DNA from 3 places in the Paenibacillus sp. PvP094 genome. Region 3 is predicted to be linked to each of the others. Evidence: riboswitches for the same ligand, from Rfam matches in the RefSeq annotation. Region 3 holds a riboswitch; each other region holds the start of a gene.
What was found. A riboswitch is a leader RNA that binds a small molecule or an ion and turns the genes downstream of it on or off. The one in region 3 is predicted to bind glycine.
Positions count from the first base shown of each region.

Region 1: linked by a shared signal. The riboswitch ahead of sdaAB (L-serine ammonia-lyase, iron-sulfur-dependent subunit beta) and the one ahead of gcvT (glycine cleavage system aminomethyltransferase GcvT) in region 3 are both predicted to bind glycine.
Region 2: linked by a shared signal. The riboswitch ahead of ABIC22_RS21395 (serine hydroxymethyltransferase) and the one ahead of gcvT (glycine cleavage system aminomethyltransferase GcvT) in region 3 are both predicted to bind glycine.

Region 1 is NZ_JBEPOM010000001.1:1,582,857-1,590,373, forward strand. It holds gene ABIC22_RS07310 (HAMP domain-containing sensor histidine kinase) at 1-953, opposite strand, end outside; gene ABIC22_RS07315 (response regulator transcription factor) at 980-1,663, opposite strand; gene ABIC22_RS07320 (alpha-glycosidase) at 1,869-3,629, shown strand; gene sdaAA (L-serine ammonia-lyase, iron-sulfur-dependent, subunit alpha) at 3,813-4,760, opposite strand; gene sdaAB (L-serine ammonia-lyase, iron-sulfur-dependent subunit beta) at 4,750-5,439, opposite strand; glycine riboswitch at 5,546-5,647, opposite strand; glycine riboswitch at 5,652-5,777, opposite strand; gene ABIC22_RS07335 (MFS transporter) at 5,971-7,248, opposite strand; gene ABIC22_RS07340 (PH domain-containing protein) at 7,461-7,517, opposite strand, start outside.
Region 2 is NZ_JBEPOM010000001.1:4,637,634-4,645,150, forward strand. It holds gene ABIC22_RS21380 (ABC transporter substrate-binding protein) at 1-943, shown strand, start outside; gene ABIC22_RS21385 (ABC transporter ATP-binding protein) at 983-1,966, shown strand; gene ABIC22_RS21390 (M20 family metallopeptidase) at 2,050-3,528, shown strand; glycine riboswitch at 3,553-3,670, shown strand; glycine riboswitch at 3,674-3,755, shown strand; gene ABIC22_RS21395 (serine hydroxymethyltransferase) at 3,818-5,077, shown strand; gene gcvH (glycine cleavage system protein GcvH) at 5,097-5,498, shown strand; gene ABIC22_RS21405 (TetR/AcrR family transcriptional regulator) at 5,831-6,442, opposite strand; gene ABIC22_RS21410 (SDR family NAD(P)-dependent oxidoreductase) at 6,619-7,356, shown strand; gene ABIC22_RS21415 (DUF6254 family protein) at 7,477-7,517, shown strand, end outside.
Region 3 is NZ_JBEPOM010000001.1:3,494,113-3,501,629, reverse strand. It holds gene ABIC22_RS16155 (PTS mannitol transporter subunit IIA) at 1-418, opposite strand, end outside; gene ABIC22_RS16150 (BglG family transcription antiterminator) at 424-2,526, opposite strand; gene ABIC22_RS16145 (PTS mannitol transporter subunit IIBC) at 2,566-4,026, opposite strand; gene gcvH (glycine cleavage system protein GcvH) at 4,456-4,848, opposite strand; glycine riboswitch at 5,190-5,313, shown strand; glycine riboswitch at 5,317-5,418, shown strand; gene gcvT (glycine cleavage system aminomethyltransferase GcvT) at 5,601-6,737, shown strand; gene gcvPA (aminomethyl-transferring glycine dehydrogenase subunit GcvPA) at 6,734-7,517, shown strand, end outside.

The DNA of each region.
Region 1 (7,517 bases), 1.9 Mb from region 3:
TGCATATGCCCACGAATGACCGTTAGTGGCGTCCGCAAATCATGAGAGAGTCCTGCAATGAGACGTTTGCGGAATTGTTCCTCCTCACGTTCCCTGTGACGGCTTTCGGTCAACTGATACACCATCTGATTAAAGGAGTCTTCCAGATGACCGATCTCGTCCGATCTGCGAATATCAACTGGAAGCGGTATGCCTTCCTTACCCGGCGTAATCATGGCTGTCTGCAGACGGATCAACCGTTTACGAATCCGCGCGAAGAACAGAATCGACATCACAATGAAGAACAGAAAAATAATCGTCATCAGCAAACCAAGATACAGGAGCTCCATCGGCCAGTTGCTCTGGGATTTTTGCAGCAGATATCTCGGCACTTCAATGACCATGAAGCCTTTTCCCTTGTCCTCATTGCCTCCACCTATAAATGAAACGACGGTTAACGGGTCACGATAGACGGCCTCCTTCATGAATGCCAGCGTGTAGGATGCATCCCATACTGCGGGAATGCGGGTTTCGACCTTTTTCTGATCATCCAGCGGCCATTTCAGAGTAGTCAGGGTTGAGCCATTTGCCGGAGTTTCAACTACTTCTACGCCTTCACCTCCAAGTATAAAAGCAGTTTTCCCATTCTCATCCACTCTGTACACTGAAGATTTGGGATACCGCGCATGCAACTGCTTCATGCGATTATCTATCATAGCAGGCGTTGCCTGACCCAGCTTCTTCGATTCATTGGACCAGAGATTGCTTATGTGTGTAACGTCACCATAAGGAGCAGTATTACTGCTCTTGCCCATGTTATTCACAATCACCACATATACGATGGAGGTGATGGGAAGAACGACGGGAACAAATAAAACGGCACACAAGATCAGAATCATATAACGGGACATGAGTGATTGGCCAAATCGAAACTTACGTTTCCCGGTATTTTCCCCTTCGCTCTGATCTTTCATATTCTCTTGCTTTCTGAACCGTCTGATCATGGTTTCTTCACACGGTATCCAACCCCACGTACGGTTTGAATGACCGACGGATTGGCCGGATCCCGTTCAAGCTTCTCGCGCAGATGGCGAATATGTACCATTAATGTCTTATCCCCATCCAGATAAGGCTCATTCCAGACAGCCTCATAAATCTGTTCTTTCGTACGGATCATGCCCATATGCCTGAGCAGGTACGCGAAGATGTGAAATTGTTTTCCCGATAGAATAATCTCCTCCCCCGTCTCCTCATTGACGATCCGATTGTCCTTCTCATAGATGGACAGGTGATCCAGCTTCAGGGCAGCATCGGATGAAACGGTGGTTCCTGCCTTTCGCAGCTGTACTTCAATGCGTGCTGCGAGCTCATCGGGGTGAAACGGCTTGGTTACATAATCATCGGCAAAATCAAGCCCATGCAGCTTGTCATCAATGGATGTTCTGGCCGAGAGCATGACGATGGGCACAGAAGGATGTTCCTTTTTCAGCCGTTGTCCTACCGTAAATCCATCCAGTCCCGGCAGCATGACATCCAAAATAATCAGCGAGCAGCCCCCGGCAGCTTCAGCTGCACCCTCTCCGCTTCCCAGCCATATGACCTCATAGCCACGCTCCTCCAGATCGGCTCTGACCCATGTCGCGATTTCCGTATCGTCCTCAATGTATAGCAGTTTTGTTTTCATGCGTAAATTCGTTTCCTTTCTGCACCCTTTGGGTTAATTATATATCTGAACATATTGGAGTAAGCTGTATGTATGAACGAAGCACCATCTAAAGGGACTACTCCGTTACTTTCATTAGTATTATACCTTAATCTTCAGCTACAGAAATGCCATACCTGATGTCCATGAAGTACATATGAAGTGAATAGACGGGAGGAGTTTTAACATGCTGCTGGAAGCCATCTATCATCAACCCAAACGGAACTGGGCATATGCCTACGATAAGGATACTGTTCGCCTGCGCCTGCGTGCCAAAAAGAATGATCTCACCGAGGTATACGCCATGACTGGCGACAAATACGCATGGGAAAATACCAAAAAGCAGATCTCTTTAACCAAGTTCACCTCAGACTCCATGTTCGACTACTATGAGGGTGAAATAAAGCCTCCGTACCATCGTCTGAAATACTCCTTTTTGCTCAAAAGCGGAGACGAGCAGATCTGGATGTCGGAAACGGGTTTCCATGAAGACGAACCGGACGATCCGGGGCAGATGTTTCAGTTCCCCTATATCCACCAGGGTGCGGTCTTTACGCCGCCTGAGTGGGTCAAGGATGCGGTTTTCTATCAGATCTTCCCCGAGCGATTTGCCAACGGCAATCCGGAACTTAATCCGGAGAATGTTGAACCATGGGGCGGCGAGCCTACACCATCCAACTTCTTTGGAGGCGACCTCCAGGGTGTAATGGATCATCTGGACTACCTCAGTGAGCTAGGCATTAATGCCATTTATTTTACCCCCATCTTCGAAGCAACCACCAATCATAAATATGATACCGAGGATTACCTCCGGGTAGATCGGCATTTCGGTGATGCAGACACCGTGAAACGATTGGTCAAACTGTGTCATGAACGCGGTATTCGGGTGCTTCTCGATGCGGTGTTCAATCATTCCGGGAAGACGTTTGCCCCATTTGTAGACGTGCAGGAAAACGGGGAGAAGTCCAAATACAAGGATTGGTTCCATGTTCATGAATTCCCGCTGGATGTGAAGGATGGCATACCTACGTATGAGACCTTTGGATTTGAGCCTCACATGCCGAAGCTGAACACGGAAAATCCGGAAGTGAAGGACTACCTGCTGAAGGTAGCCGAGTATTGGATCAAGGAAGTGGGCATGGACGGCTGGCGACTGGATGTCGCGGACGAAGTGGATGATGCGTTCTGGCGGGATTTCCGCCGGGTAGTCAAGGCTGCGAATCCGGAGGCGTATATTCTCGGAGAGATCTGGAATGAATCCTCTGCATGGCTGCAAGGTGACCAGTTCGATGCTTCCATGAACTATCCGTTTACCGATGCCGTGAATAGTTTCTTTGTCAAAAATAAAATGAATGCCGAGACATTCGCCAATTCCATTGGACGGCAGCTGTCACGTTATCCGCTGCAAGCCAGCGAAGTGGCATTCAACCTGCTGGATAGCCATGATACGCCAAGGCTGCTGACACTGTGTGAAGGCGATCAGCGCAAGATGAAACTGGCAGCATTGTTCCAGTTCACCTATCTGGGCACGCCGTGCATCTATTACGGAGACGAGATCGGGCTGGATGGCGACCATGATCCGGGCTGCCGGAAATGCATGGAATGGGACGAGGCGAAGCAGGACCGTGAGTTGTTCACCTTTTATCAGCAGCTTATCGCCCTTCGCCATGCCCATCCCGCTCTACGTGCAGAAGGTCATGTTCGATTCCTGCAAGCCCGTCCTGAAGGCAGCCAGCTCGTTCTCGAACGGCAGAGTGAGGATGAACGCATTCTCGTTCTGTTCAATCGTTCGGAGGAAACGGCGATGATTGAATTCGAGGGTGGCGCGGGCGAATGGACCGAATTGTTGGACGGTAACCACCGCACAGCTAAGGACGGCGATGTTCTCGCTGTTGAACTGCCAGCATACGGTTATGCTGTGTTAAGTACAGATATCAGTCAGGGATAAACGGTAAATATTTATTTCTCATCGTCGTAGATTACAAGAGTTTTCTCCTGTAAAGCCCGGAGTTAGGCTGAGGCTCTTTCTCATCAAATAAAAAAAAGGCGTCCAGCATGACCTGTAAAGGCCAGTGGACGCTTTTCTCCATTTTGTCTCCTGTATAATTAATCCTGTCCTATGGGCTTCGTTCTATGCCTGCTCTTTCGAAATATCGGTTGTGCTCTGTGGTTCGGACTCAGCTTCAGGTTCCGCACGCTTCGCTTTGGGTTTCGCCAGCTTCTCCATCATTTTCCGGCCCGTTGGCGTCTGGGCCAACCCGCCCTGCGCTGTCTCGCGGTGTCTGCTCGGCATCGCACTTCCCACTTCCAGCATGACATCAATGACTTCATCCGATGGAATAGCACTTCTTACCCCGGCCAGCGCCATATCGGCTGCAGCCAGTGCCGTTACCGCACCGAGTCCGTTGCGGACGATGCATGGAATTTCAACAAGCCCTGCGACCGGATCGCAGATGAGGCCCAGTGTATTTTTTAACGCGAGACCTACGGCATGAACGACCTGCTCCGGCGTCCCCCCACGCAGCTCCACCATTGCACCGGCAGCCATGCCGATCGCCGAACCGACTTCTGCCTGACAGCCACCCTCTGCACCAGAAATAAACGAGTTATTGGCGATGACATATCCAATTGCACCTGCACAGAATAAGCCGTTCACCAGATGCTCATCACTCCATCCGAATCGCTCCTGGGAGCTGATGAATACACCGGGGATAATCCCGCAAGAACCCGCTGTCGGCGTAGCCACAATCCGGCCCATGGATGCGTTGACTTCAGATACACACAGCGCATAGGCCATTGCCAGTGCGGAAGCGTCCCCCGAGCAGGTTTCGCCCTGGCGAATATATTCGGCCATCTTTTTGCCGTCTCCGCCGGTCAAGCCACTGCGCGAAGTGGTGTCCTCCGTCAGTCCTTTCCGTACAGCCTCTTTCATCACCTGATAATATTCCGACATCTGCCGCACAACATCCGCTTCCGGCGTATTGGTCTCCTGGACCTGCTCCTCGATCATTAGCCGGGCAATGGTTTTGGATTCAGCCGTACAGATCGTATTCAGCTCATGCAAGTGCTTAAAGCGCATCCGGATCAACCCCTCTCTTCAAATCAATGACGCGAATATCCAGCACATGATCCAGTGAACGCAGGCGTTCCAACATCTCGGCACTTGGTGCTCCGTCCATTTCCATCGCTGTTAGTGCTTCGCCATCCCGGGCTTTTCGGTCTACCTGCATATAACCGATGTTAACCCCTGAGGAGCTGATCGTAGACGTCACGGAAGCAAGCACCCCTGCCTTGTCCGCATGACGCAGAACGAGTGTGGGGAATTCCCCGCTGATCTGTACCCGGAAATCATTAAGCGCATGCACCGACACACTGCCGCCGCCAATCGAAGCACCAACGAGTGAACATTGACGCTCACCGTGCCACAACTCAATTTTGACCGTATTCGGATGCGGAGCAGGCAGTCCACTTGTATAGAACTCAACCTCCATACCCGCTTGTTCGGCATACGCCTCGGCGTCCGGTATCCGCGGATCATCCGTGACATAGTCAAGCAAACCACCAATTAACGCCAGATCTGTACCGTGACCTTGATACGTATCGGCAAATGAGCCGTATAGTGTCAGCCTGGCACGTTCAGGCGTACACCCCAGCCACTGCCTTGCAATTCTTCCCAATCTCGCTGCCCCAGCTGTATGTGAACTTGAAGGGCCCGTCATCGACGGACCAATAATTGAAAAAACATCTTTAAATCGCATCCTGCACCCCTCCATATCGTCATATCCATCCAGACATGCACCATAATGTTCCTTCATTACTGAATGATGACATCAAAAAAGGACAGTAGAAGGCCTTAGGCCCTCTCTCTGTCCTCGTTACCTGAGAGTTTCATGATCAGAGGCCGCCCCATGGGGTACCCTTCTCATCATATACCCCTTGGGTGGCGCATTCGCGCACTCTCCAGAGTTGCGTCCAACGATGGTACATTTACCTGAGAGATTAACCACCTGCGCCGGGTGCGCAGCGGCTTGCTCCTTCGGTGCCTGGCAGCCTACTTAAACCAATGGCCTGCCCAGGTCTCTCCCGCTCGTTCTCATCCGCTGTATCGTATATATTCGCTTGAACACATATCAAACGTTGTCCTTGTGAAATTGATCATTCATATAACAGATTAATATGCAACACACGTAATGTCAACAAAAGTAACGCATCATTATCATCTTGGCAAAATTCCTCTAATATTATATGCAGCTTTCCACGGAATCGTTCAGTTTTCAATAGGATATAGACTAGCTATGTAGAGATTTTGAGGAAGAGCTGTGATCCTTATAATATGACTGTCTTGAAGGAAGCCAGCTCGTAAGCCATAACAGAAGGGAACCCAGCATCAGAACTGCCGAAACGACCGTATATACCGTTCGAAGAGAGATCACTTCGGCAACTACACCCATGACCAAAATCGAAATGACCTGCAATGCACTCAGCATGAGTCCAAGTACGCTGCTCATTCGCCCCATCAAGTCTACCGGTATATTATTCTGATAAAAGGTGACCAGTCCCGTGTTTGCCGGCGCCGAACACAACCCAAGCAGAATAAAGGCGAATGCGGCAAGTTCGAACGAAAACGAACGAGCGAACAGGAAATAACCAAGCGCAACCAAGAGCACGCCTCCGCCCATCATGTGACGGATGGACAAGTGTTTGGCGAACAACCAAACCAGCAGAGAACCCGCCATGTATCCAGCTCCAGTAACACTCATCAACGCACCATAGTGTGACTCGGACAGGTTCATGACTTGACGGATAAACACCACTTCCTGTGCATCCAGCGACATGCCAATAACAAGAATAATCTGGAACAAGGCATAGATGCCCACCACATATCCTGCTTGGCGACTGAATAGCATTACGGCTCGCCAATCCTGGGCAATCAGGCGAGGGGTTAGCCTTGTCCTACCGCTGCTCTGCTCTCCAGTGCCCAGCCTTGGCAGTAACATCAGGATTAGCGCCGACACCACAAAGGAAGCTGCATTGGCATAGATCGCCGCTGCAGGTGACAGATAAATCAACATGACTCCGGCTATGGCTGGGCCTGTAATAAAAGCACCAGAACTGATCATTGCCTGCAGGGAATTGAATCGCTTGCGCCGCTCAGCAGGAACCAGCCGGGTGATGTACACCTGCGAAGAAGGTACGAATATGGATGAGGACATGCTGACAAGAAAAATGATGCCGTACATCATCCATAGACTGGGCATCAGCGGAAGCAATGCCACGAGCACAGCTCTCACCACATCCGCCCCAATCATCAGCTGCCGCTGGTCGTAGCGGTCAATCAGACTGCCTGACCAGAACTTGGTGCATACCGAGGCAATCGGCGAGATAATCCACAAGCCTGCAACTGCCGCCGGGGACTGTGTCATGTTAAGCACCATCAAATTAATGGCTACAATGTAGATGAAATCCCCCAGGTTGGATATGCCTACTCCGCCCAGGAGCAAACCAGCATGTTTCCATCCCCCTGACTGGGTGCCCTTCCCTTTCTCCTGATCTCGATCATTGCTCATCCATCAGATCCCTCCCAGGTTCATTCATGAATTTTAAGAAGCACTGAATTAAAACCCAATAATTGTATTATCTCCTATTTGATCCTTTTTCGCAGTAAAAAAATGGACGATGCCCGGCGTCGATCATCATGTTTCGCAAGGCTTCCCGTACCAAAAAGACTGCCGTTAATCGGGCAGTCTCAAGTCGGTTTAATCCAAGTTGCTTTTCTATATCATTTTTGGGTCAAATTCGAAGCCTGCCGAAACCATTCCTTTACGGCATTAGCCTG
Region 2 (7,517 bases), 1.1 Mb from region 3:
CAAGGACCAGTACGTTCAACTCACTGCGAATGAGCAATATTACGAGGGTGCGCCGAATATTAAGGACATTTATATCAAAATGATGCCTGCGACGAATCTCGCAGCACAGCTTCAGACAGGTGACATACAGTTGACTTCTCCCGGTGTAGGTCTCATTCCGGTACAGGATTTTGACAAGGTAGCGAATATGGCGAATGTGACCACCGGCTATGGAGATGCCAATAATCCAAACATCATGTTCATCAATACGAAGAAGTTCCCGGATCCAAAAGTGCGTCAAGCCATGGCCTATGCCATGAACCGCCAGCTTATTGTAGATCAATTGCTGAAAGGACAAGGTGAACTCGTGGATGGCATGCTGGGCCAAAACCACCCTTACTACAATAAAGATATACCTCTTTACAGCTACGATCCTGAGAAAGCGAAAGCACTGCTGAACGAAGCGGGCTGGGACTTCAACCAGTCGATTGAATTCGTCGTCCCGACAGGCAACAAAATCCGCGAGCAAGCTTCTGACATCATAGCCGAGAATTTGAAAGCAGCCGGTTTGAAAGTGCAAGTGACTAAGCTCGATTTTCCGACAACCTATCAAAGAGCTCTTAAGCACGACTACGACTTAACGGTACTCAATCTGGGCTTCATTCTCGATCCGAACTCCGTGCTGGGTCTGTTCAAAACGGGAGTCAGCTTTAATATCGCAGACTATTCGAACACCGAAGTTGACGAGCTGCTGGCCCAAGGGGCAGAGGAGCTTGAACCATCCAAGCGTTTCGAGATTTACCAGCAGGTTCAGCAAATGCTGCACGACGATGTTCCGGTAATTGCCCTGTATGCTGATAAGCAAATGTATGCAGCGGCCAAAAACCTGGACATCGGCAAAGGTCTCGATACCAGCACGGTGGGCTTAACGAACAACGTCGCCAAGTGGAAATTCACCCCTTGATCGAATAACAATCAGCTTCGGTTCAGGGAGGGGCGGCAGATGCTAGATATGAAAAAGAAAAGGCCACCACTGCTGAGCGTAGAAGGGCTCAAGACATATTATCCCATCCGGCAGGGCATTTTCTCGCAGGTCACAGACTATGTCAAGGCGGTCGATGGTGTCAGCTTCTCGATTCGCGAAGGTGAGACGCTTGGTCTCGTCGGAGAATCGGGCTGTGGGAAGTCGAGTGTCGGTCGCACGCTGCTTCAACTTGAGACGCCTTATGACGGAAGGATCCTCTATGCGGGCCGGGAACTGGCAGAACTCGGCAAGAGGGAACTTCGCCGAATCCGGGCAAGCATGGGGATGGTTTTCCAAGACCCCTATTCCTCGCTCAATCCCCGAATGAGGATCAGTGATATTCTGGCAGAGCCTCTGCTGGCGCACCGACTTGAAAGTCGTTCGTCTGTTGGAGAACGGGTGGATCGCCTGCTCGAAACTGTCGGAATATCGACAGAAGACAAAAGTCGTTATCCTTATGAATTTTCCGGAGGACAGCGACAGCGAATTGGCATTGCGAGGGCTTTGTCCCTAAACCCCAGGTTTATCGTGTGCGACGAGCCCGTTTCAGCTCTCGACGTCTCGATCCAGGCCCAGATTCTGAATCTCCTGAAGAAGCTCCAGAAGGAGAAGGGGCTCGCATACCTGTTCATCGGACACGGCCTCGGCGCAGTCCGCTATATCAGCGATCGAATAGCTGTTATGTATCTAGGCAAGATTGTGGAGATTGCGAGCCGGGATAAGCTGTTCAGGGTGCCGAAGCATCCCTATACGAACGCCTTGTTAAGTGCGAATCCGGTAATCGATCCAAAGCTTCGTTCACACAAACGGATTATTATCCAAGGGGATGTTCCGAACCCAGTCCGCCTGCCAGGCGGCTGTCGCTTCCACACGCGGTGCCCGATCGCCAAAGCAATCTGTCGCGAATTCGAACCGGAGCTTAAAGGTCACGATCATGCCGTTGCCTGCTTTGCATTTAATTAACAGATAGCCTGTACTCAGTGTATTTGCTGTTTCCGTAGCCCAATGATGTAGAGTAGCCGAAATTAAGGAGAGAGGTGTTTGGCATGAATGAGAAGATCATTGAAGAAGTCACCGCGTATATCGAAGGCAAGAGAGATTTATTTATCGATGTAAGCGACTCGATCTGGGACTTCGCTGAAACGCGATTCGAAGAATTCGAGTCAGCGGATTTGCTCTGCAGGACGCTGGAACAGGAGGGGTTTTCAGTAGAGAAAGGCGTTGCCGGACTCGCCACCGGGTTTGTAGGCAGTTTCGGGAACGGTTCTCCGGTCATTGCTGTTCTTGGTGAGTTTGACGCGCTGGCAAGCCTTAGTCAGCAGGCGGGATCAGCAGTTTTCGATCCTCTTGTGCCGGGTGCGAATGGACACGGTTGCGGGCATAATCTGCTCGGAGCAGGCTCTCTGGCGGCTGCCTTTGCGGTGAAGGATTATCTGCAGGAACATGGTATGTCCGGCACGGTTCGATACTATGGCTGTCCGGCGGAAGAGAGTGGATCTGGCAAAGCCTACATGGCCAGAGCTGGATTGTTCCGGGATGTCGACGTCGCTTTCTGCTGGCATCCTGCCACGATGAACGTTGTCATGCATATGTCCTCTCTTGCTAATCTGCATGTGCACTTCAAGTTCACGGGCCGCAGCGCCCACGCGGCGGCCGCACCCCATCTCGGACGAAGCGCGCTGGATGCGGTCGAGCTGATGAATGTGGGAGTGAACTACTTGCGTGAGCATATGATTTCGGATGCGCGAATCCACTATGCCGTGACGAATACAGGAGGCTTTGCACCCAATGTTGTGCAGGCTGAAGCAGAAGTGAACTATTTGGTTAGGGCGCCGAAGTCCTCCCAGGTTGCGGAATTGTTTGAACGGGTTCTCGATGTTGCTCGTGGAGCGGCCCTGATGACGGGAACTACGATGTCATATCACTATGAAGGCGGGGCGTCCAATCTCATCCCGAATGCGGCTCTGGAAGGCAAAATGCACGAGTTCCTCACTGGGATTGAGCTTCCCGTTTATACTGAGGACGAATTGGCCTTTGCCCAAGAGATCTTTGCTATGATCCCTGAAGAGGATAAGACAAGTGCATCGCGACAGAGTGGAAAGAAGGTCCATGACATGCTCTCGGCCCGTCCTCTTGCGGGCTTCGTCGCTCCACTTATGGATACAATGCGCGTTATGCCAGCGTCAACGGACGTAGGAGATGTTAGCTGGAACGTGCCGACTGCACAATGCGGTACCGCGACCTGGGCTTATGCGACGCCGATCCATGCCTGGCAGACTGTTGCGCAAGGCAAGAGCAGCTATGCACACAAAGGCATGCTGCTCGCAGGCAAAGTGATGGCGTGTACTGCCATTGCAGCGCTGCTTGACCCTGCCCTCATTGAGCAGGCGAAGGCAGAGCTTGCGGAACGACTGGAAGGAGAGTCGTACGTTAGCCCGTTCCCTGATGACGTGATACCTCCGACTCTTTCCTTCTCTTCAAAAACGGCCGGAGCAGCATCTGAACAAACACCGGTGAAGGTGTAATTCCCAATCAACTGAATATAGCGAATGACGATGGCCGGGAGAGACCGCGGAAGCGAAATAAAGCTTCGGGGCACCGAAGGAGCAAGTCAGCGGCTGGCCAGCCGCTGGTTAAACTCTCAGGTAAACGTACCGCCATCCGACGCAACTCTGGAGAGAGCCAACAAGCCACCAAAGGGGTAATAACGGTCGAAGAGGGCCGTTTAAACTCTCAGGTACCCGGGACAGAGAACACGGCATGAGCCGGTTCACTGTCCCTTTTTTTATATATTATCCTAAGGAGGACATTTACTTGAGTTTATTAAACTATGATTCCGACATTTATGCTGCGATTGAACGAGAGCACGACAGACAATTAGAGACGCTGGAGCTGATTGCTTCCGAAAACATCGTGAGTCCGGAGGTCATGGAGGCGATGGGGACGGTCCTGACGAACAAGTACGCGGAAGGTTATCCGGGGAAAAGGTATTATGGAGGCTGTGAACATGTGGACGAAGTTGAGATTCTGTCGATGGAGAGGGCGAAATTGCTGTTCGGTGCCCAACATGCCAACGTTCAGCCCCATTCAGGTGCGCAAGCCAATACGGCCGTGCTGTTCCACTGGCTGAAGCCGGGCGACAAGCTGATGGGGATGAACCTTTCTCAGGGGGGTCATTTGACTCACGGAAGCCCGGTAAGCTTATCGGGCAAATGGTTCGAAGCAGTCTCCTATGGAGTGGATGAGCGATCTCATCTGATCGACTACGACCAAGTAGAGTCGGTGGCCCACAAGGAAAAGCCGGCCCTGATCATCGCCGGAGCCAGCGCTTATCCACGGATCATTGATTTTATAAAGTTCAAGGAGATTGCGGACAGAGTTGGTGCGAAATTCATGGTCGACATGGCACATATCGCTGGACTTGTGGCGGCAGGAGTGCATCCGTCTCCGGTTCCATATGCCGACGTTACAACAAGTACGACGCACAAAACGCTGCGCGGTCCGCGCGGTGGACTACTGTTGACGAACGACGAAGAAACGGCTAAAGGGCTGAACAAGTCGATTTTTCCGGGTATCCAAGGCGGTCCGCTCATGCATATTATTGCGGCCAAAGCCGTAAGCTTTCGAGAGGCACTGGAGCCGTCATTCCAAGCGTACGCGAAGAAGGTCGTCAGCAATGCTGGAACGCTTGCGGACACATTGATGGCAGAAGGTGCAACACTCGTCTCCGGAGGCACGGATAACCATTTGATGCTGATCGACGTTCGTCCGTGGGGACTCACGGGCAAAGAGGCCGAAAGATTGCTCGAGCATGTTGGCATTACAGTGAACAAAAACACGATTCCTGGAGAGACGACCAGTCCGTTCGTCACGAGCGGCATCCGTATCGGCACCCCGGCACTGACTACGAGAGGTATGGACGAAAAAGAAATGATAAGACTTGGACGCTGCATCGCAAGAGCCTTGAGACATCGAGACGACCCGGTAGTCATTGCCAAAGTAAGAGAGCAGACTGCTGAGCTTGCCGGGGCGTTTCCTCTCTTCTCGAGGGGGCAGCTTCAGAAAAAAATGTAGACCGAGAGGGTGCCGATGAATGAGTGAAGTCAAAGCTGGATTGGGTTATACGGTTGAGCATGAGTGGGTGGAGGTGCGGGGATCTAGCCTTGTTAGGATCGGTATTACGGATTATGCGCAAAGACAGCTTGGTGACATCGTATTTGTAGAAGTGGCGAAAGTGGGAACAACGCTTCAAGCGAACGAGACGGTGGGTACGATTGAATCGGTCAAAACAGTATCGGACTTATTCAGTCCAGTTAGCGGTACAGTTACGAGGGTTAACGATCAGTTACTGGACGCTTCTGAAAAAGTCAACGACGATCCCTACGGGCAAGGCTGGATCGTCGAGATAGAAATAGACAGCGATGCGGCTGAAGCAGTATCGCTTCTGCTGAATGCTGTCAATTATGCTGAACTTATTGGCACAAAGTCAGCGTGATGATAGTAACAGGATGTCGTCTCAGCTGCCTGGAAGTCATGAAGCAAGAATAGCATCCTCCTGGTAAAAATCAAATCGCTTAAGTAATTATCACCCGAATTATGAAGAAAGCGTACTGTGATTTAAGCGAATGACTGCCTGTGAAGTTTGCGGGCAGTCGTCACAACAACAGGGGCCGGCCAAGAATATACAATCATTTAAAGTCGCTATTAGCGGCTTTTTTTGCTTTTAAGGTATATTCGAATCCGCTTAAACTTGAAATTTCTATGTAATAAATAACTTTGACGTATGGTGGAAAATGCCTTGTTTAGTTGAACTGCAAAACAAAGTATTTAATCCAGTTTATCCCCCACATAATGAAAAGATTGAATATGCGTTTTGGTGAGTTCAATTACGTTATGGATAAACGCGTCCCGTGACTCACGAAATCCGCTTAAAATCCAATTGTTCAATAGTCCAAAAAAACCGTATGCAGTATAGTACTTGAAATACTCCATGTTGACAGGGGAGTTATTGATCGTTTCGAATACAAATTGCTCTTCATAAATTTTGAGCATGGTTTGCGGAAAGCCTGTATGCAGACCAGGTAACGTATCATCGTATTGGATTAATTCGAAGAAGTCACGGTGTTCATAAATATAATCCACGATTTGAAAAGATTCGACGTTAAGCTTGTTTGTGAGGACCTTTTGACCGTGCCAGTAGGGTTTACCTGTGGCTTTTCTCAACCCTTCAAGCTTCATGATCAATAACTCCTCGGCAAGAACGAATTTATCCTGGTAATGCAAATAAAAGGTGCTGCGATTGTAACCCGCTTGATCAACGATGTCTTTGACAGACACAGCATGGAAGCCTTTTTTCTTAATGAGCTGAATCAGAGCGGCTTTGAGATGTTCCTTGGTTCGATTACGATGTTGAGAAGTCACAGTAAGTTCATCATTCATTCAAAGAATCTCCTATAAATTTAGACATTTTTTAGAGAAGTGTCTAGAAGGTAGACACTTGGCTTTATCTTAATGATTGGATTGTTACAATTTTAAGCATACAATTAGTTTTGTAAACATCATATAGCACTATTGATATAGGCGCTATTCAAAATAGTATACTGGAGGATTTAGTCATGGGCAAACTACAAGACAAAGTAGCAGTCATCACAGGAGGAGCATCCGGAATTGGTGCAGCGACAGCTCGTCTATTCGTTTCCGAAGGAGCCAAAGTCGTCCTGGTGGACTTAAATGAAGAAAAAGGCAAAGCGTTTGAGCAGGAGCTGAAAGCGCTTAACGCGAAGGCTCTATTTATCAAAGCCAACATCACAAGCGAACAAGAGGTTGCTGAGATTTTCAAACAAACCGTCGAAGCTTTTGGCAAAGTGGACATCGTATTCAACAACGCAGGAATCGGACGTGTTCATCCGTCACACGAGCTGGACTATGCCGAGTGGCGTAATACGGTTAATGTCGACCTGGACGGAGTATTCCTGGTTGCGCGTGAATCCATTCGTGAAATGCTCAAAATCGGTGGAGGCACAATCGTTAACACGGCTTCCATGTATGGATGGGTTGGTTCACCTGGTTCTGCAGCCTACAATGCTGCCAAAGGCGGCGTTGTGAATTTGACTCGTTCGCTGGCGCTGGAATATGCAGAGAAAAACATTCGCGTCAACGCACTATGCCCAGGTTTTATCGATACACCGATTATTCCTGAAGAGAGCAAGCAGGCTCTTTCTGCTGCAACACCGATGAAACGTCTTGGTCAAGCGGAAGAGATGGCTAAAGCCGTTCTGTTCCTGGCCAGCGATGATTCGTCTTACATGACAGGAAACAGCCTGATCGTGGATGGTGGATACACTGCTCAATAAGAGTGGGTGACTTCTGAATAGTGGATTATTGAAGATGAAGCTGTACGTGAATGAAATTCAGTGATAATTCACATCATAGAAAAGTAGTATCACTCTAATTTCCTGAGGAGGAGATCTTTTATGGCTCGCCAGAAGAAAAGGCAGGAAGCTGCTTGGAAGTC
Region 3 (7,517 bases):
TTTCGAGAATGGTAATGATTTCTTCGGCCGTTTTGGCATAACGAAGTGCTTCCATGTTCTCATCTTCCGCACAAATGACCGCAATGCTGGTCAGAATCTCCATGTGCTCACCGCCCTGAGCGGCGATACCGATCACCATGTAGGCTTTTTCATCCCCAAAATCTACACCTTGCGGAAACTGAATCACCGAAATGCCTGTGGACAGAATGAACGATTTGGATTCTTTCGTTCCGTGTGGAATGGCAAGTCCATTGCCCACGTAAGTCGATACGATCTCCTCACGCTCAAGCATCTTGTCGATATAATCGGCAGTAATGTGTCCTGCGTCTTTCAGAATCTGTCCTGCCATGCGAATAGCCTCATATTTGTCTTGTGCCGTTGCGTTCATAACCACTTTGTCTGTTGTAAGTATGCTCATGTTTATTAACCTCCAATTTCGGTTTTACTTCGATAAAATCCAACCAATTCCCGGGACAGATAATGAATAAGATCATCCCGGATTCCCTTTTCCAGCAGTGTAATCATCTCATCCTGCAGTAACAATGCACTGATCTCGCTTAGCACCTCCAGGCTCTCCCGGGATAACTCCCTCGGTCCAACCATCAGAAGGATATGGCTGACGCCAACCGGGTCCTCCGTCGTTACAAGCAGCGGCTCTGATAATTGAAACAGGCTGATGGACGGCCTATAAATACCATCACTGCGGGTATGAAACAGCGCGAGTGATGTATCCGGAATTTTCTGGCTGCCCACCTTTTCCCGAGCTTCAAGCAGCCTGGCGATTTCTTCCGGGTCCTTCAGCACCCCGGATTCCTGCAGTACCTTGCACATGGCAAAAGCCGTTTCATAAAAGCCCATCTTGCGGTTATCCAGTGGAAACACCTGAAACTTGCCCGTGATTCTAACGATTTCAATGAGTGTGGCATCAAGCCCCGACGGATCAGCATGGCGGTCAGGTGCCTTTGCCTTTGCACTTGCTTTACTCTCTCCATACTTAACTTGTACCCGCTGCAGCGTCGTATTTTGAATGTACAGACGCAAACGTTCACTTTCTTCCGCTGTTAACAAGGGACTCACCTTGTAATACTGATGCGGTTCCATCGGCAGATCGACTGTGGATAAAATGAGGTCATAGTCCTCTTCGGGGATCCGTGCAGCCTCATACCATGATGCACTGTCCACAATCCGGATCTCCGGAATCTCCTTGGACAACCGGCTGGAAAGCATACGGGATGAGCCAATTCCGCTTGTGCACACGATAATGGCCCGAATCTCGCGCTTCAGCACACGTAATCGCTCGATCGAAGCGCCAAAATGCATGACCAGGAATCCAATTTCCTCATCCGGCACGTCCGTATCCGGCCATGCGTCATGCACCGCGTTCTTCACATCCCCGAACAACGAATCGTAATCCTTGCGAATCTGCTGAAGCAGTGGGTTACGTATGCTTTGCCTGCCTCCAATCCGCTCCATCACCGGCTGCATATGGGCAATCAGCCCTTCCCGCAGAAGACGATCCTCCTGGAATGCATAGCCCGTTCTCCCCTGCATCTGATCCATCAGGGAACGAACCATGTCCAGCAGTACCAGATCGTCAACAGGCAGTAAGCGTGTGGAGTGAATAAGCTGCTCGGTTTCAATTAATAATTTGTGTAAATAGCTCTGTTCTTCCTTGGCAAACGAAATGCCAAGCTGATCAGAGAGCACGCTGCATAGTCTCGCAGCCATGTATTCAGGCACGCTTTGATCTCCCGTAGAAGGGTAAACCGCTTTTTTATCCGAAGAAGGAATGCGTCCGACGGTAAACCCCTTGCGAATGCGCACCAGCGCAACGGACAGTTGAATAAGCAATTTGGTATACTGTCGCTCCGGAATATTTTCGAGCCAGTCAACATCCGGCTGCCATAACGCATTCTCGACCGTCAGTACATCACGATGGCCAATCATGCCCAGCAGCTTCTGGTTCACCTTGGAAATTCCCTGGTCAGGTTGCCTTCCGAACAGATCAGATTCATCCAGATATTCAAGCGCAAGTCCTGCGATTGCTGCGCGATAGGCCGTTTCACTGCCATTGATCTTCACTCCGTATCCTCGCCTGCGAACCAGCTTCAGGCCTGCTTGACGAATCCGGGGTTCCAGTTCATCCAGATCATTGCTCACGGTCGAGACCGTTACTCTCAGATCCGATGCAAGCGCCAGCAGTTTTACAGGCTCCGCCTCATCCAGCAAAATACAAAGCATGAAGAGTTTACGCTCTTCGGGCGTAAACTCCACATATTCGTTCAGCTCCAGCTGCTCACGCAGTGAAGCCAAATCATCGGAACCAGGGTCTATGCGGACCCCGGTTCCTGATTTTTTTTCCAATTTCATGCCAAAGGGTTCAAGCCACTTCTCAATCATCTGAAGCTCCCGATGGACGGTTCGTGTACTGACTTTGACCGCAATTGCAATGTCGCCGGCGGTTACTTCCTGCGGATGTTCCAACAGGAACTCCACAATTTCACGCTGTCTTTTCGTAATACTCATATCTCAAGCCTCCGGCTCAGGGAAAACGATCGCAACCTGTTATTTCAGGCGTTCAACGAGCGCATCGTATTCCGGGCTTTTTAGGAAGTTGTCGATGGATATATGTTCTGCGTTCGGTGCCACGCTGCGGGCACGGTCCGTCAATGTCTTCTGCGTAATAACAACGTCTGCGTCCTGCGGGATATCACTGATTGCCGTGTTGGTTACCGCAACGTCAATCCCTTCAGCTTTCATCTTCTTGCGAAGAATGGAAGCCCCCATGGCACTTGAACCCATACCTGCATCACAGGAGAAGACGATTTTCTTCACATCGGTTTTTGCTTTCACAGTTGAAGAAGCCAAATCCGCGGCTCTGTCTGCTTCACGATTATCTGCTGTAATAGCAGCATTCGCTGTATTGCCTTGGCTCTTCATGTCTTTCATGCGATTCGCTGCAGACTCCAGATCTTCTTCTTTTTGCTTACCTGTTTTCAGCAGCAGTGCTGCAACCAGGAAGGATACGATAGCAGCCACAGCCACCCCGGCGAGCATCGGCAGATATCCACCTTTTGGCGTTAACAGGGAATATGCAATGATACTACCCGGTGAAGGTGCTGAGACCAGTCCGGCTCCGGTAAGCATGAAGGTTGCTGTACCTGCCACGCCGCCTGCGATTGCCGCAAGAATCAGAATCGGTTTCATCAGAATGTAAGGGAAATAAATTTCATGAATTCCCCCGAAGAAGTGGATGATAACCGCACCCGGTGCGGAAGATCTTGCTGTTCCACGACCGAAGAAGCAGTAAGCCAGCAGGATACCAAGTCCGGGACCCGGGTTCGATTCAAGCATGTATAATACGGATTGACCCAATTCTCTCGCTTGATCTGTTGCAATCGGTGTTAGAATGCCGTGGTTGATTGCATTGTTCAGGAACAATACCTTCCCTGGTTCAATGATCAGGTTGACGAGTGGGAGCAATCCCAGATTCATCAGCCCCTGTACACCAGCCGATAATACGGTGCTAATTCCTTCTACAGCAGGTCCGATACCCAGCAGTGCAATGATCGCCAGGATACCACCGATAATACCGGCTGAGAAGTTATTAACCAACATCTCGAACCCTGCTTTGATCTTGCCTTCAACGGCTTTATCGAACTTTTTGATGATCCATGCAGCCAGTGGTCCGGCTATCATGGCACCCAGGAACATCGGAATGTCACTGCCGACGATAACCCCTATAGTCATGATGGCACCAATGACACCACCACGCTGGCCATGCACCATCGTACCTCCAGTGTAACCGATAAGCAGTGGCAGCAAATATTTGATCATCGGATCTACTAACGTTGCAATCGTTTCGTTAGGGAACCAGCCTGTTTTGATAAACATGGCCGTAATTAGCCCCCAGGCAATAAATGCACCCATATTCGGCATAACCATGCCGCTTAGGAATCGGCCAAAACGCTGAACGCCTACCCGGAGACCGCCTTTGGAATTGGACGTTTGGTCCAAGTTACTCATTGTATTATCCTCCTCGGATCAAGTAGTTATCATTTATGAAAGGGGTATCATTTCTCCCCTGCTGTTATCCTAAGCCAGATTGGTCTCCGGTTCAACGAAATGAAAGCGTACTTTCGTCATGATCATTGATGACAACATTGTGTTTATGTAATCGTTTTTATGATGATGAGAGGGTTCTAACCATTGATATACTTGGCTTTTTTCGTATGTGTCTTATATCATTTACGGTACTAAATTCAATAATATAGCATGTGCGATTCAGCCTTATTCCATCCTGTTCAAGTGTCTCATATGGCAACAAGCCTGTCCTTGGGAACACGAAAAAGCCTGCATGAGCACCAAGGCTCACACAGGCTCTGAAGACGTGCACGACCGTCCAACGTATGAAAAAATCTTAGATTAATAAAGGTTATTTAGTGCAAATACATTCTACTCCTCGGTGTGCTTACGATATGCATCAGCATTCATCAGTTTAGACAACGCTGCTGTCAAATCACCTTCAACACGAATCTCAATCATCCAGCCTTCTTCGTAAGGCGAACTGTTGACGAGTTCAGGTGCATCCTGCAGTGCTTCATTCACAGCAATAATCGAACCGCTTACCGGAGAAAACAAATCCGAAACCGTCTTCACGGATTCAATCGTACCAATGCTGTCTTCCGCTTTTACATCCGATTCAAGGTCAGGCAATTCCACAAACACAATGTCACCCAGCTGATGCTGCGCGAACTCGGTAATGCCGATCCGTACAGTATCCTCCCCTACGGTTTGCACCCACTCGTGCTCTTCACTGTACAGGAAATCACTTTTCAATTCGCTCATCGATATCCGCCTCGCTTTTCATTAATGAGTGCATGCGTCCCTTCGGCCAACCCTTTTTCCCAGAACATAGCGTAAGATATTTTTGATTGAAATGTCAAGATACCTCACAAATTATTTGATTTTTGATGATTACAGCCTGTAACGCAAACACCCTCACTCTACATATAATGGGTAATATTAGAATAGTAAGCGCACTCTTTTTATATACACGAACAATAAATTGAGATCACTAAATATTATTCGGTTTTTTATTAATTTCTGTGATATCGTTCTTGACATCGATAGTGGATTCACGTTTTAATGAGAGAGTAAATGTTAATCGTTGTGTGCATCACCCGCGGATGAATGTAAAGGGAGAGATTACCCGTGACGCCCAACTCTTGGATGCACGCGGTAACGCCGAAGGAGTAAACCACCCGACAAGCGGGAGGTGAATCTCTCAGGCAAAAGGACTTTTACGGGACGCAACTCTGGAGAGCATCTATTCGCCCGGTATGGGCGTTATGATCACCCAAGGGGAAACCTGCTGCAACCTATTGGCGGGGTAACTCTCAGGTACCAAGGACAGAGCCTAAGAATACAGCGTGCTTCTGGCATGCCGGTTCTTTGGCCTGTCCTTTTCCTTTTTCCCAAAAAAACGAAAGTCAGGATCGAGCCGGCGCTGTCGTCAGCTGCCTTAACCATACTTATTCAAGAAAAGAATCATTCATGTTATACACTCGGCCCAGTAGCGGCCATAACGAGGTGATTTGATGTCCGATTTGCTTAGAACTCCACTCTATCCACTTTATCAGCAATATGAAGGTGTACGGTGCATCGATTTTGGAGGCTGGGAGCTTCCGGTTCAATTCAGTGGGATTCAGAAGGAACATGAAGCGGTGCGAGAACGGGCCGGACTGTTCGATGTATCCCACATGGGTGAATTCACGGTACAGGGTGAACAGGCCGAAGCATTTTTGCAGAAACTGACGACCAACGACGTGACTTCACTGGTTCCTGGCCAGGCACAATACACGTTAATGTGTTACCCGGACGGTGGCGTAGTGGACGATCTGCTCGTATACAAGCTGGAAGATCAGCATTATATGCTCGTCGTGAATGCCTCTAATATTGATCAGGACTGGGCCTGGCTGCAAGAACACATGGTTCCTGGGGTGAGCATGACGAATGACTCCGCGGAAACAGCCCTCCTGGCTCTACAGGGCCCGCTTGCTACAGACATCATCGGAAAAGTTACAGATACTGACGTATCCATAATCGAGCCTTTTCGTTTTGTACAGAATGCTGAGGTCTGTGGTGTAAAACTGCTGCTGTCCCGCACCGGTTATACCGGAGAAGACGGCTTCGAACTATACGTACAGGCAGATCAGGCCGCTGCGGTCTGGAACGGATTAATGGAGGCTGGCGCTGATCACGGTCTGGTTCCGGCTGGACTTGGTGCACGGGATACACTTCGATTCGAAGCGAAGCTGCCCCTCTACGGACAGGAACTATCGCCGACCATTTCACCGCTGGAAGCAGGCGTTGGCATGTTTGTGAAGCTGAATGCCGGACCTTTTATCGGACACGAAGCACTATTGCAGCAAAAGAATGGTGGACCTTCCCGTAAACTGGTCGGCATTGAAGTACTGGAGCGCGGGATTCCACGTCCCCACTATCCCATCTACGTGGAAGGCGTGCAGATCGGGGAAGTAACAACCGGTACACAGTCCCCTACGCTGAAGCGCAATCTGGGGCTCGCCCTAATTAACAGCCAATATGCTGCACTCGGCACCCCGCTCGAGATTGAGATTCGTGGCAAAAAGCTGAAAGCCGAAGTTGTGAAGACCCCTTTTCATAAACGGACACGTACGTCAAAGACACCTACCCAAGGAGCTGATCAAGCATGAACAAGCACCGCTACATTCCCATGACTGAACAGGATCAGAGCGCCATGCTCGCGACCATCGGTGTGGAAACGATTGAAGATCTGTTCCATGACATCCCGCAGGAGATTCGTTATCAAGGCGAGCTGCCGGTCTCCTCCAAACTGGATGAATACGCGCTGACACGCCACATGTCGAAGCAGGCTGGCGCCAATGCCAATTTTGAGACACACGCCAGTTTCCTGGGCGCAGGCATATACGATCATCATATCCCTTCCGTGATTAATCACGTCATTTCCCGTTCCGAGTTCTATACCGCCTATACGCCATATCAGCCCGAAATCAGTCAGGGCGAGCTCCAGGCGATCTTCGAATTTCAATCGTATATCTGTGAACTGACTGGCATGGCTGTAGCCAATGCGAGCATGTATGATGGCGCGACCGCATTTGCAGAAGCAGGGAATCTGGCCGCAGCGGCAACTCGCCGCAAACAGCTAATCGTCTCCCGCACCGTTCATCCTGAAGCCCGTCAAGTGTTGAAGGCTTACGCCCATGGTCTGAATTTGGAGATTGTCGAGATTGGTTATCAGAACGGGGTGACCGATTGGGATGCCCTTCAAGCCGCCGTATCGGATGATACCGCAGCTGTCATGATCCAGAGTCCGAACTTCTTCGGTGCCGTGGAAAATGTAAAACAGGCTGCAGACCTCGCGCATGCGCACAAGGGTCTGCTCGTGGTCAGCGCAAACCCGCTGGCGCTTGGTATGCTCGAAGCTCCAGGCAAGCTGGGTGCTGACATCGTTG